2 linked regions of the Desulfovibrio desulfuricans genome follow. The protein of the gene in region 1 binds, or shares a complex with, the protein of each later gene. Links are inferred from orthologs where the notes say so. Each region holds a gene or a part of one and is shown on either strand. Other genes may lie near its edges.

Evidence for each region. The genes of interacting proteins can lie anywhere in the genome.
Region 2: the proteins of metK (region 1) and groL are in contact, whole or in part, in a cryo-EM structure (PDB 8P4O), measured with the Escherichia coli proteins. The link is inferred for Desulfovibrio desulfuricans from one-to-one orthologs.

What each region holds. Positions count from the first base shown.
Region 1 is NZ_JANFYZ010000003.1:339,016-346,304, forward strand. The notes cover bases 4,292-7,289. They hold metK (methionine adenosyltransferase), read left to right. Parts: upstream 4,292-5,203; coding sequence 5,204-6,376; downstream 6,377-7,289. Other genes in these bases: panC (pantoate--beta-alanine ligase), read left to right, coding at 4,315-5,163; aroC (chorismate synthase), read left to right, coding at 6,725-7,289. In the rest of the region: 30S ribosomal protein S12 methylthiotransferase RimO, read right to left, coding at 1-1,049; NE637_RS05770 (putative bifunctional diguanylate cyclase/phosphodiesterase), read left to right, coding at 1,223-3,466; NE637_RS05775 (hypothetical protein), read right to left, coding at 3,593-4,162; NE637_RS05780 (hypothetical protein), read left to right, coding at 4,161-4,283. UniProt on the Escherichia coli protein: Catalyzes the formation of S-adenosylmethionine (AdoMet) from methionine and ATP.
Region 2 is NZ_JANFYZ010000001.1:622,332-629,462, reverse strand. Bases 2,047-4,886 are described here. They hold groL (chaperonin GroEL), read right to left. Parts: upstream 4,373-4,886; coding sequence 2,720-4,372; downstream 2,047-2,719. Other genes in these bases: groES (co-chaperone GroES), read right to left, coding at 4,415-4,702; NE637_RS02605 (2-hydroxyacid dehydrogenase), read left to right, coding at 2,047-2,549. Also shown: NE637_RS02610 (PEP/pyruvate-binding domain-containing protein), read left to right, coding at 1-1,359; more of NE637_RS02605, read left to right, coding at 1,572-2,046; NE637_RS02590 (hypothetical protein), read right to left, coding at 5,085-7,131.

The DNA.
Region 1 (7,289 bases):
TGATCTGGCAATGTTGCCGCCACGGTGCCGTCTTCTGCCTGATAGGCAAACACGCCCACGTGCTGAAAGCGGCTTTCTTCCACAAAACGGCACAGGCTTTCAAAATGATCTTCCGTTTCGCCAGGGTAGCCAACAATAAACGTGGTGCGCAAAGCCGCATGGGGCAGCATGGAGCGCACGGTATCCAGCACGCGCCGGGGGTCGCCCGCAAAAGGCCGGCCCATGCGCGACAGCACATCAGGGTGAGCGTGTTGCAGGGGAATATCCAGATAGGGCAGCAAAGGTGCGCCGCAATCCCTGATAAAACGCAAAAGCTCCGGCGTCACGCCTGTGGGGTACAGGTAGAGCAGGCGCAGCCAGGCGAGGCCCTCAAGCCCCACCAGCTTTTCAAGCAGGCTGGGCAGGCCGTGCTTGAGCCCAAGATCAACACCCCAGGAGGTCAGATCCTGCGCCACAAGATCAAGCTCGCGCACGCCCTGCGCCAGCAAGGCCTTGGCTTCATCGGCAATATCATCGGCGGTCAGCGATTTAAGTCCGCCCCGAATGGAAGGAATGGTGCAGAATGCGCACTTGTGCCTGCACCCCTCGCCCACCTTGAGCCATGCGTATGAAGGGCCGGTAGAAAGCAATCTGCCCCCGCCGGGGATACGGGCAGGCGGCTCAGGCAGGTCCAGGGCCGCGGCCAGCATGGCTGGCCAGCGCGGCAGCTCGCCGGTGGGCAGCCACACGTCCACTTCCGGCAGTTCCGCTGCCAGATCGGCAGCGCCATAACGCCCCACCATACAGCCGCCAACAGCCAGCAGCGGTTTGACCTTGCACTTTTCAAGCCTCTGGATGGCGTCCACAACCGCACGAACGGATTCTCGCACGGCAGGGTCGATGAATCCGCAGGTATTGATGAAAACCAGACGCGCCTTGCCCATGTGTTCCACATGCTGCACGGCGACCCCGAGCGAACCAAGCAGGCGCTCACTGTCCACGCGGTTTTTGGGGCAGCCAAGGCTCAGCGACCATACTTTCAGGGAATGAGGAAAAATAGCTCGTGTCATGGGGGCACAATACAGAGGGGCGGGGCGCTTGTCATCATTGAGGCCAGTCCCCATTCTTCAAACCGGGCGGGGGCAGGCCTGCAAATTTGCAAAACGATAACACAGATGCTAGATTTAATCTGTTGTCTAACAGGCTAATACACAAATGTAATGCCGCACGGCGGAACATAAATATGAAAAACGCGGACCCTGCAAACCTCAGCATATCGGCTACCCAATCCGGGGAAAAGCCTCCTGCGGAATCTCCCCAGGAAATTTGCCTTTCCCATGCCTTGCAGAGCGTCTACGGCGACATATTGCTTATAGATTTTGCAAGGGATACCTGCCGCGAACTGTACCACGGGGAAGGTCACTTTGCGCGCATGCCTCAGAATAAGCCTCTTGCCGAAACGCTCAGGCGCGAACTTGCCGAGAGGGTGCACCCTGACGACGCGCAACGCTTTGCGGCGTTTTTTTCTCAGGACAGCCTGCGCCAGACGTTGGCCCAGACTCCCCTCTTTGCTGCGGAAGACATTCGCAAAAAAGCCCTCAACGGTTTATACAGGTGGGTGCGCGTTATTGTCTTTCCTGCACCCCAATACGGCGGGGAACAGACCTATATTGTCTGCACAGAAGACATTGAAAACCACAAGATTGCGGCCGACATTGCCCATGAGAACGAGATGCTCCGCCGGCAAAAGCTGGATGCCCTGCGTTACAAGGCAGTGGTGGACCATACACGCACCCTGGTTTTTGAATGGAGCGGTACAGATCTGACCTACCTGAGCCACAGGATTCCCGAACTGCTGGCAGGCGAATATGACGGGCGCAATCCCTTTGACGTGTGGCGTGAAGACGATGTTCTCTACGCGGGCGACATGGAGCCCTTTGACACCTGTCTGGCGCGCCTTGCCCTGGGCATCCGCTCTGGCGAAATGACCGTCAGGCTGCGCCGCCGCGACGGCCAGTACATCTGGTGCAAAATCACCTACACCAAGCTTGACGACGGGGAGTCGGAAGAACGCTACATCGGCACCCTCAACGATGTGGACGCCACCACCCGTACCGAGCAGGCCCTGCGCCTGCGCGCAGAGCACGACCCCCTCACAGGCGCTTTCAACACCCAGACTTTTTTTGAAAAAATTGACAAGCTCATCAAAAACCGGCCCAATGAGCAATACTGCGTATTGCGCTTTGACGTGGCCGGGTTCAAGGCCATCAACGAATCTTTCGGGCTTGAAGAGGGCAACCGCCTGCTGCGGGGCATTGCCCGCCTGATCCGTCAGCGCCTCATTCCTGAAAAGGAAATCTTTGCCCGGCTCACCGCCGATGTTTTTGCCGTCTGCCTCACAGGCGGCACCGAGCGGACGCTACAGTTCATCCAGAACCTTTCTCTGCGGCTGGATCACTATTCCGACACCTTCCGGGTCAAGCTGTTCTTTGGCATCTGCCCTGTGGAGAACTCCCGCACTCCGGCTCACATCCTGTGCGACTGGGCCTATCTGGCGCAGAAGACGGTCAAGGGCAGCGACATTGTCAATTTTGCCTTTTACGATGATGCCCTGCGCAAACGCCTGCACGATGAAAGCTACATCACTGACCAGATGTACGAAGCGCTGGAAAAGCACCAGTTCAGGCTTTTTCTGCAACCCAAGGTGCAGATTTCCAGCGGGCGCATTGTGGGCGCAGAAGCGCTGGTACGCTGGCAGCACCCTACTGACGGGCTTATCCTGCCCGGCCGTTTTGTTCCCCTTTTTGAACGCAACGGCTTTATTGTGCGGCTGGACTCGTACATCTGGGATCAGACCTGCCAGATACTGCGCACATGGATCGACAAGCAATACGACCCCATGCCCATTTCCGTAAACATGTCACGGCTGCATTTTAACGATGACGACCTGCCCAACAAGCTCGTCAGCCTCCTGAACAAGTACAATCTGCCCCGCCACATGCTTGAGCTGGAACTGACCGAGAGTGCCTTTTTTGCCAATGAGCCAAGGCTGAAACGCCTGATGAACGAACTGCGATCGGCGGGATTTGTTTTTTCCATGGACGATTTCGGTACGGGCTATTCATCGCTGAGCACGTTGCGCGATCTGCCATTCAACGTGGTCAAGCTTGACCGGGCCTTCATCAGCGACGGCACCACCAACAAGCGCGGCCAGATTGTGGCCCGCAACACCATCGCTCTGGCGCGTGATCTTGATATGTCCATTGTGGCCGAAGGTGTGGAAACCAAGGAACACGCCCGTTTCCTGCTCAACAGCGGCTGCAACTGCGCCCAGGGATTCTATTATTCCAGGCCGGTGGATACGGCGGAGTTTGAAGTGCTCAGCTTTGTGCAGGAAAAGGCATTCTGGGTGCATCCGCAACTAAAGCAAGACGCCATCCGTCTGGGGCTGCCCATAAGCACGGAAGCTCCCATCAAGGAATACTGATTTTTCCCGTCCCGCCTTCTCGCCCAAGCCTCAGCAACACATCCCAAGCCGTCAGATTGCGGCAGAACTGTCGCTGCACATGCTGCCTCAACGTGTCTGGCATGCATGGTCGCGGGCTTGCCCCGTTTACAGAGGCAGGCGCAGCAGACGGATGGTGTGCGGCTGGATATACAGCAACTTGCCTTCGCGAATGTCGTCCGCACGGGTCACAAAGCTGTCCTTGTTCACGTTCAGGATGGCTTCTGCCTCGTGGCTGCAGTCAAAAAGATGCAGCACGTCATCGGTCAGCGAGTCGGCGGTGGTCCAGTGCCGGTTCACAGGCGGGCCATCCGGGGTGATGTGACGCAAAAAACGGAAGATCACAGCCCTGCCGCTGCCCGGCGCAAGCCATGTGCGGCAGCATTCCCACACCTGATCCACAGAGGGGTCGTCCTCGTCTGTAAAGGGCTGGCGCACTTCCAGCGGAAAGGAACGGCTCTGGATGCGCAGCATGCCGTCAACCAGCCCGCAATAATCCGTTTCCTGCTCCAGCACGGCACGGAAGGCCTCAGGCGAGGCCGCAAGACCCATCAGGGTTTCGTTAAGAATGTCGCGCGCCTTGAGAACCCTGATGGTGTGGGTCAGCCGCAAGCCGTTGAGCACTGCATAAATTGCGCAAAATGTGTCCAGCTTGCCCTGATAAAACGGTTTCAGCATGAATACCCCCATCGGTTGTTATGCCCACAGCAACACCCAGGGTCAAGCCTCCCACCCCGCCAGCATTTCTGCTTTTGCCAAGGTCTTTCTTTACAAGCTGCTGCCTGACGTGTATAAATGAGCCTTCACAAACAATATCACAATACCTTGATATGCAGATATTCACAAATCCCCAAGAGTTGGCGGCCCAATGCAAGGCCTGGCACCGCGCCGGAGACGATATCGCTCTGGTGCCTACCATGGGCTACTACCATCAGGGGCACGAAGACCTCATGGCCTTTGCCCGCACGCAGGCGAAACGCCTGGTGGTGAGCCTTTTTGTCAACCCTACCCAGTTTGGCCCCGGCGAGGATCTGGAAGCATATCCCCGCAATGCCGAGCGCGACGCGGACATAGCCCGCAGTCATGGGGCGGACGCGCTGTTCATGCCGCAGCCCGAAACCATGTACGCGCCAGACCACGCCACCTGGGTGGAAGTTCCCGAACTTTCCCGAGGCCTGTGCGGCCTCACCCGGCCTGTGCACTTTCGGGGCGTATGCACCGTGGTGCTCAAGCTCTTTATGCTGACCGGCGCAGATGTTGCCGTATTTGGGCAGAAGGACTGGCAGCAGCAGGCCATTCTGCGCCGCATGGTGCGCGACCTTGATGTGCCTGTGCGCATTGAAACGCGCGAAACCGTGCGCGAAGCTGATGGCCTGGCCCTTTCCTCGCGCAACGTCTACCTCAGCCCGGACGAACGCGCCCATGCTCCGGAAATCCGCAAGGCCCTGCTCTTCGCTCAAAAACTGGCCCAGAGCGGAGAAACCAGCGTCAAACTGCTGCGCGAGGCTGTGCTGCGCCGCTGGGCGGAATTTTTACCCATGGGGCGCCTTGACTACCTCAGTATTGTTCACCCGGAATCCATGGCTCCGCTCACCGAAGTCACCGGTCCGGCGCTCATGGCCTGTGCCGTGCGCATGGGCAAGGCCCGGCTTATCGACAATATTCTGTTGCGACCCTAAAACCCGCGCCGCACTGACGCGAGCGCCCAAGGAGATTCATATGCACACCAAGGGCAAATACTTTTTCACTTCCGAATCTGTAACTGAAGGCCACCCCGACAAGGTCGCCGACCAGATTTCCGATGCCATTCTTGATACCCTGCTGGCACAGGACGCCAACGCCCACGTGGCCTGCGAAACCCTGGTGACCACGGGTATGGCCGTTATCGCTGGCGAAATCACCACCAGCGGCTACGCTGACCTGCCCCATGTGGTGCGCGAAACCATCAAGGGTATTGGCTACAATAGCTCAGAAATGGGTTTTGACTGGCAGACCTGCGCTGTTATCAACGCAATTGGCCGCCAGTCGCCCGACATCGCGCAGGGCGTACTGCGCGAAAAGCCAGAAGATCAGGGCGCGGGCGACCAGGGCATGATGTTTGGCTATGCCTGCAACGAAACCTCCACCCTTATGCCAGCTCCCATTTACTGGGCGCACCAGCTTTCGCAGCAGCTGGCGAATGTGCGCAAGGACGGCACGGTGGACATCTTCCGTCCCGACGGCAAAACCCAGGTTTCCTTTGAATATCAGGACGGCAAGCCCGTGCGCATCAACAACGTGGTGGTCTCCACCCAGCACAGCGCCAACGCCAGCCAGGCTGATGTGGCCGAAGCCGTGAAAAAGCACGTCATTCGCCCCATCCTGGAACCCTCCGGCTATTTTGACGAAAAGGCCTGCGAAATTTTCATCAACACCACGGGCCGTTTTGTGGTGGGTGGCCCCATGGGCGACTGCGGTCTCACAGGCCGCAAGATCATTCAGGACACCTACGGCGGCAGCGGCCACCACGGCGGCGGCGCGTTCTCCGGCAAGGACCCCTCCAAGGTTGACCGTTCCGGCGCGTACATGGGCCGCTACATCGCCAAAAACGTTGTTGCCGCGGGCCTCGCACCTATATGCGAAGTGCAGATCGCCTATTGCATCGGCGTGGCCCAGCCCGTCAGCGTACTTGTTTCCTCGCAGGGCACCAGCGACCTGCCGGACGAACTGCTGACCAAGGCCGTGCGCGAAGTCTTTGACCTGCGCCCCTACTTCATCAGCAAGCGCCTTGATCTCAAGCGCCCCATCTATCAGAAGTCTTCCTGCTACGGCCACTTTGGCCGCGAACTGCCGGAATTCACCTGGGAAAAGACAGATGCCGTAGCCGACCTGCGCACCGCCGCCAAGGTGTAGCGCGAGCCAGCGTATTTGCCCTTTTGAGGTGCAGGAAATTCCTAGCTGGGTTTTCTGCACCTCATTTTTTATCCATATTTTTTTGCCCGCATACTTCGGCCACAGGCTTTTTACGGCCTTAATCCCGGCGAAATATCCCGTCCGCCGCACGAGTTGCAAGCCGCCCCGCCCTTGCCTATACTGACTCACTTGACCGCGCCGCTCCGGCGCAATTCCGAGCAGTTTCACCCTGGAACTGTCCGGCGTCTGTTCACGCAGACGCCCGCCACGAAGGCCCAGACGCAATGCATTGCACTGGCAAACGCCCCGTGAGCGACTTACAATGCTGTAGTGAAGGCGAGGTAGCACATGGCTGGCAATACATTCGGACAGGCCCTGCGGCTGACAACATTCGGCGAATCCCACGGCGTGGGCCTTGGCGGCGTCATTGACGGCTGCCCGGCGGGCCTGACCCTGACAGAGGCCGACATTCAGGCCGAGCTTGACCGCCGCAAACCCGGTCAGGGCCCCACCGCCACCAAGCGCAAGGAATCGGACACGGTTCGCCTGCTCTCCGGCGTGTATGAGGGCGTCACCACGGGCACGTCCATTGCCTTCTACATCGCCAACGAAGACCAGCGCTCGCACGACTACGGCAATCTGGCCGAAGTTTTCCGCCCCGGCCATGCGGACTGGGGATATTTCCAGAAGTACAACGGCATACGCGACCATCGCGGCGGCGGGCGCTCCTCAGGGCGCGAAACCGCAGCCCGCGTGGCTGGCGGCGTTATTGCCCGCAAGATTCTTGAACGTCGCGGCGTGAAGATCATGGCCGCCTGCGTGGAACTGGGCGGCACCGCCGTGCAGGACTGGGCGACCCTTGATCTGGACAATGCCCGCACCCGTCCCTATTGCGCCGCTACAGAGGCCATGC
Region 2 (7,131 bases), on another replicon or contig:
GTGCTGCAAAGCCGCCCCCTGCACGAGGCGGATGCCGCCACGGAAAACCGGGCCGATGTTGCTGACGGTGCAGCGGTGGGGCCGGGCGAGTGTAAAATCCTGGCGGAAAATCTGCCCGAAGGCCTTTCCATGCTGGCTTGCGGGGGCGTTGCCGTAAGCCCCGGCGTGGGCATGGGGCCTGTGTTTGTTGCCCGCAAGGAAGCGGACATGCTTTCCTTCCCCAAGGGCGGCATTCTGGTAGTCGAACGGGCCTTGCCGCGCTGGGCACCTCTGCTTTCCCGCGCATCCGGCATGGTCAGCGAGACGGGCGGCATGGCGGGCCATCTGGCCTCTGTGGCGCGCGAATACCGCCTGCCAGCCGTGTTCAGTCTGCCCAACGCCTGTAGCCTGCTGGACAACGCCGGGGACGCCACGCTGGATGCCGTGCGCTGCGCCGTATTCGCGGGGCTGAATCCCGAGCTTGCCGCACAGGTGACGGAGCCGCCCAATCTCATGGAAGGCAGCCCGGTGCATCAGCGGCTTGAGGCCCTGGCGACCCTGATGGTTCCCCTGCATCTGCTGGATCCGGAATCGCCGGAATTTGCGCCGGAGCATTGCCAGACCCTGCACGACATCACCCGTTTTTGCCACGAAAAATCCGTGCAGCTCATGTTTGAGGAAGGCTCGGACGTCAACCAGCGCATGGGCAAGCAGCTCAAGGCCGGGGTCAAGCTTCAGTACTGGATTGTGGATATGGGCGGCGGTTTCAGGCGGCATGTGGGCGGCGCGGTGGTGGATATCGCCGATATTGCCAGCACGCCCATGCTGGCGCTGTGGGACGGCATGGTGGCCGTGCCCTGGGCCGGGCCGCCAGCGGCTAGCGCCTCGGGCTTCATGAGCGTGATGCTTGAAAGCACCATGAATCCGGATCTGGAAAGCACTGCGCCCAATGCCATGTCCAACAAAAACTTTTTTATCATTTCTGATAATTACATGATTCTGCAGGCCCGCTACGGCTATCACTTTTGTACGGTGGAAAGTCTGGCTGGCGCAAATAATCACGAAAATTTTGTGAGCTTCCAGTTCAAGGGCGGTGCCGCTGACCGTCAGCGCCGCCGCCTGCGCGCCCGCATGGTGGCCGACCTGCTGGAGGCGCATGGCTTCCGCGCTGATGTGAAGGACGATTCGCTCTTTGCCGTGGCGGAAAACTTCCCCGCTGCCGATATTCTGCAAAAAACCCGCATGCTCGGCTACCTGCTCATCCACACCCGGCAGGTGGACATGATCATGCTGGAGCAGGAGCGCGCCGCAGCCCTCAGGGAAAAGCTGGGTGGCGACATGGCCTCGCTGCTCGACAGGCCTTTACCGGCGGGCAATTAGAGTTTTTTTCAGCATACGTTCAAGGTGCTGCCTTCCAGAGAAACCTGTACGCTGGCTATGCCTTTGCGCCGAGTGCGGCCCGCGCCCGCCCCTTCATCTTCCTTGCCATTACATTCCTAGCTGTTTACTACAAAAACAGGCGACTGCGCTGGACTATCCGGCGGGTTGCGCCTCTGTTTGTCCTAAGTTTTTCGTATTCTGGAGTAGAGTTCATGATCAGACCAAGAATTTTTGTTCCGCGCACGGTGGTGCCGGAGGCGCTTGAATTACTGCAAACCCGCTGTGATGTGGAGATGGGCCCCGGCGGCGGTTTGTCGCACGAAAAACTGGTTGAAGCGGTACGCGGCTGCGACGGCGTTCTTTCGCCGGTGGTGGCCTTGCCCTCGGATGTCATTGATGCCATGGCCCCGACCTGCAAGATCATTTCCTGCTTTGGCGTCGGCTTTGATCATGTGGATATTGCCGCTGCCACCCGCAACGGCATATGGGTGACGCACAATCCCGGCTTTGTCACCGATGACACAGCTGATATGGCCTTTGCGCTCATGCTCGGCGTGGCGCGTAAACTGCGCGCTTGCGACACCTTTGTGCGTAGCGGAGAAAGGCCCTGGCCCATGACGGTCAACCTGGGCTTACGCGTTTCTGGCAAAACACTGGGCCTCGTGGGCAGCGGGCGTATTGCGCAAGCCGTGGCAGCCCGGGCTGCAGGCTTTGGCATGTCGCTGCTCTACACCGCGCGTCACCGTAACGAGAATTTTGAGGCCAGTACGGGCGCGCGCTACGTCAGCAAGGATGATCTGCTGCGGCTGTCCGACTTTGTCAGCCTGCACATGCCGCTGACGCCGGAAACGGAAAAATATATCGGCAGCAGGGAGCTTGAACTCATGCAGCCCCATGCCATTCTTATCAATACAGCGCGTGGCAAGGTTGTGGACGAGGCCGCTCTTGCCAGCGCCCTGAAAAACGGCGTGATAGCCGGGGCCGGGCTGGACGTGTTTGAAAACGAACCGCTGGTGCTTCCTGCTCTCTGCGATCTGCCCAACGTGCTGATGACGCCGCACAAGGGGGCGGCGACCATGGACGGATTCAGAAACATGGGGCGCAGCAGTGCGGAAAAGATTTTTGCAGCCCTGGACGGCAAGTTGCCCGCCAACTGCCTCAACCCCGAAGCACGGCAAGTATCAAACTGATTTATTTTGAAATTTGTTGAGGGAGGGCGGCTAAAACCTCGGGATTATCGGCGCGGGCAAGCCGCAGCCTGCTCCTGTTTTCTGGTTGCGCCGACTTTGTCAGCGCAACAAAAAGGCTCCCGCTTTTGCGGGAGCCTTTTTCATCTAAACGTATGAGCCGTAGGGCTGGCTTAGTACATGCCGCCCATGCCACCCATACCACCCATGCCGCCCATGTCGGGCATGGCAGGAGCAGCGCTCTTGGGTTCGGGCTTTTCAGCAATGGCGCATTCGGTGGTCAGCAGCAGGGAGGCCACGGAAGCGGCGTTTTGCAGGGCCGTGCGGGTAACCTTTTTGGGGTCGATAACGCCAGCCTTGATGAGGTCTTCGTATTCGCCGGTGGCGGCGTTGAAGCCGAAGCCGTCCTTGCCCTGGCGAACCTTTTCGACCACGATGGAGCCTTCAAAGCCGGCATTGTGGGCGATCTGGCGCAGGGGTTCTTCAATGGAACGGCGGATGATGTTCACGCCAGCAAGTTCGTCGTCGTCGGCGGGCTTGATGTCGTTCAGCACCTTGGAAACGCGGATCAGCGCAGTGCCGCCGCCAGGCACGATGCCTTCTTCAACGGCAGCGCGGGTGGCGTTCAGGGCGTCTTCAACGCGGTCTTTCTTTTCCTTCATTTCCACTTCGGTGGCCGCGCCCACATGCACAACGGCCACGCCGCCCACGAGCTTGGCCAGACGTTCCTGGAGCTTTTCGCGGTCGTAGTCGGAGGTGCTGTCTTCGATCTGGGCGCGAATCTGCTTCACGCGGGCCTTGATGTCGTCGCCCTTGCCGGCGCCGTCAACGATGGTGGTGTTTTCTTTGTCGATGACGATGCGCTTGGCGGTGCCAAGTTCGGCAAGGGTCATGTTTTCAAGCTTGGAGCCGGTGTCGTCAGAAGCCACCTGGCCGCCGGTCAGCACGGCGATATCCTGAAGCATGGCCTTGCGGCGGTCGCCGAAGCCGGGGGCCTTCACGGCCACAACCTGCAGGGCGCCGCGCAGCTTGTTGACCACCAGGGTGGCAAGGGCTTCGCCTTCCACGTCTTCAGCGATGATCATGAGCGGACGGTTCACCTTGGCAACCTGTTCAAGCACGGGCAGCATGTCTTTCATGCTGGAGATTTTCTTCTCGGTGCAGAGGATGTAAGGATTGTCCATTTCGCAGACCATCTTTTCGGTGTTGGTCACGAAATAGGGGGAGAGGTAGCCACGGTCAAAGCGCATGCCTTCCACCACGTCCATGGTGGTTTCCAGACCCTTGGCTTCCTCAACGGTGATCACGCCTTCCTTGCCCACTTTGGACATGGCTTCGGCGATGATGTTGCCGATGGTGGCATCAGAGTTGGCGGAAATGGTGCCGATCTGGGCAATTTCCTTCTGGTCGCGGGTGGGCTTGGCCAGGTTGGACAGCTCGGCGATCAGGGCTTCAACAGCCTTGTCCACGCCGCGCTTGATGGCCATGGGGTTGCGGCCGGCGGCCACAAGCTTGGTGCCTTCGCGGTAGATGGCCTGGGCCAGAATGGTGGCGGTGGTGGTACCGTCGCCAGCGGCGTCAGAGGTCTTGGAGGCCACTTCCTTGACGAGCTGGGCGCCCATGTTTTCGAACTTGTCGGTCAGTTCGATTTCCTTGGCCACGGTCACGCCGTCCTTGGTGATGACGGGAGCGCCAAAGGACTTTTCAATGGCGACATTGCGGCCCTTGGGGCCGAGGGTCACTTTAACGGCATTGGCGAGCTTGTCGACGCCACGGGCAAGTTTTTCACGGGCTTTAACGTCAAAAAGAATTTCTTTAGCGGACATTGGAAATTTTCCTCCTGAAATATAATTCGGCAGCAGTGGGAGCTAGTCAATAATGGCGAGAATGTCTTCTTCGCGCATCACAAGGTGATCAACGCCGTCCAGCTTGACTTCGGTGCCAGCATACTTGTTGAACAGCACCATGTCGCCCGCTTTCACAGCCAGAGCGACGCGTTCGCCATTTTCCCCAGCCTTGCCGGGACCGGCAGCAACAACCTGACCCTTGGAAGGCTTTTCCTTGGCCGTATCAGGGATAAACAGGCCACCGGCGGTCTTTTCTTCGGATTCAAGGCGTTTGACCAGCACACGGTCGTTAAGGGGCTTCAGCTTCATGACGTCAAATCCTCCCGGAAATGATATTATTATTGTCCATCTAGGACGCAGCAGCGGCCGCATCGCTGTGGCCGCGCTGGAAATATTGCGCGTTATGAACCGAAGCCAGTTTCACTTCGCTTCAGTTCCGCACCGGCATAGAAATAAGACGCGCTCGGAGCTTGAAAAGGGGTTTGGACTGATTTTTTTACTTTTTTTTGCAAAAAAATAAAAAATCAAACAAATCCAGCATGTTGAACTTAGCCCCGCTCCGGATGCCTTTTTCTCTGCGGCGTAACCGCGCTCAATACTTTGGGCAAGGAGCACTACCGGAGGCAGGGCGCGCAGTCAAGCTCGACTTGCCCGGATGCCGGTTCCTTTTTGGGTTTTGGCCCATGCCGGGTCAGCACAGGCAGGGGGATGTTCCAAGTTTTGACCGCGCCTCGCGGCGGAGTTCCTTCACATAGGTCCTGTTGTTTTGCAGATAAAAAGCCAGTGCGCGGGCAAAATCTTTTTTCAGCAGGCCCTCAAGAATGAGGGTGCTGATTTCCCGTTCAAGCGAGAGCAGGGCGTGCATGCCAATGACAATGCGCCGTTCCTCCTGCGGCAGGGCGCACATCTTGCGCCAGAATACCTCACGGGCGCGGGGCTGATAATACCACATGTACATCATGTCCAGAAGATGCGTTACTATTTGCCGGGCTGCTGCCCGGTCTTTGCCGTACAGCATGCGCCAGTATTCCGCAGGGTCTTGCAGCATTGTCTCAAGGTCTTTGCTGGGGAACAGCAGTTCCTGTCGCGTCAGGCTTTTGTATATCTGCGTAAACTTGCTGTCGTAATCGCATTGCCGCATGCGCAGATACATGTTGCGATCGGCAAAACCTTCGATAATAGATGCCACCATGTCGGACGAGCACTTGGAAACAATGGCCGCGCAGTTCTGCATCAGGTTTATGGGATCAGGCAGGTGCATTGCGGTAAAGCAGAGCAGCAAACCTTGCCCCATGAGCATGGACAGCGGAATGGAAAGCGCGCTGCGAAAAAGATTGCCGACTATGGCTTCCTTTGGCAGGCCCCGGTAAATGTTGTGCCCTGAAATATAGGCGCTGTTGATCATGGCTATGACTGTATAGACTGCAAGCGCGTTGTCCTGCACTGTCAGACCCATGAAGTCCTGCAAGAGCCACAGGCGCACCACAACCTCAAGCAGCGGAACGGATATGCCCGTGTAGAACAGCGAATCGGCCATGCGGCTCCAGCTCACATAGCGTTTCCACGGCACAAGCACAGAACGGGTAAAGGCCCCGCCGCCCACAACCGCCTGTCCCACGTTGCGCACCGCGGTAATGGCAAACCATATGAGCGCGCCAAACCACGTGAGCACCCACCAGCCGTCCACGTAGCTGAAGGCCCACTGCGCGGGCAAAAAACCAGCCAGAATTTTGAGAACATTGACAATGTCGCTGTTCATGTATTCTGGCGACCAGAAGGGGATTTCCCCTTTTTCCGGGCCGGGCGTCTGCTGCATTTCGCGGTTCACGCCCTTGGCGTCAACGCCGCCCAGGGTCACAAGGTTGCCATCATGCCCCACGCTGGTGGTATTTTTTTCAAGGCCCCAGCCGCGCACCCGGTGGCAGCCCAGATTCCCAAGGCCGGGAATGCGCCTGAGCAGTCGCTGCCACCATGGTTGCGGCTGTGCTGGCTCATGGTAGTGCGTGAATCGGTAAATATCCGTATGTACGGGCAGGGTGAGCCGCAGGGAGTTATCTTCGCTGCGCAGGGCGGCACGGGCCTTGGGAGGCAGCGTTTCCACAAACACAAGCCCCATGCCGTGCGTGTGGTGCGAGCGACTGGTGGAATCTGTGCCGATGCGCGAACCCAGCGGCGAAAGCGCATAAAATTCCTGCAACTGCGGTATATGCCCCAATATCTCCTGAAACAGGGGAATGCGCGCAGAATCCTTGGGTTCCTTGCTGATAATGCTGCGGATGACCTGCTTGAGGCGCGGGGTGCTGCCCTCGTTGACGGCCCTTTGCAGTGTGTTGATTTCTTCCACATGGGCAAGCTGACCGGCTGTCCATTCGCGCAGGTTAAAAAGCTCGAGGTGGGTAATGCGCCCACGGCCCAGCCACAGCAGTTCCAGCACGTCCTGTTCCGTCAGCCCTGCAAGATTGAGCACAATCTGACAGGGATGCAGCGGATAGATGTTTTCCAGCAGAAATTCCGGCGACTGCTGCAAAATAGCGGGCAAATCCTTGTGCGGCTTGTAGGGGAACACGATTTCCGGGTTGGCCTCCGGGCCGAGCCAGTCATCGCGCAGCATGTCGGGCACCATGTCTGTCAGTTCCGTCAGGCTTTCGCGCAGCTTGGCGGCACGGGTGGAATTGGTTTCTTCAGCCAGGGCTTGGCGCAGGCGTTCGCCGCGCAACTGCCGCATGGGTTCCAGATGA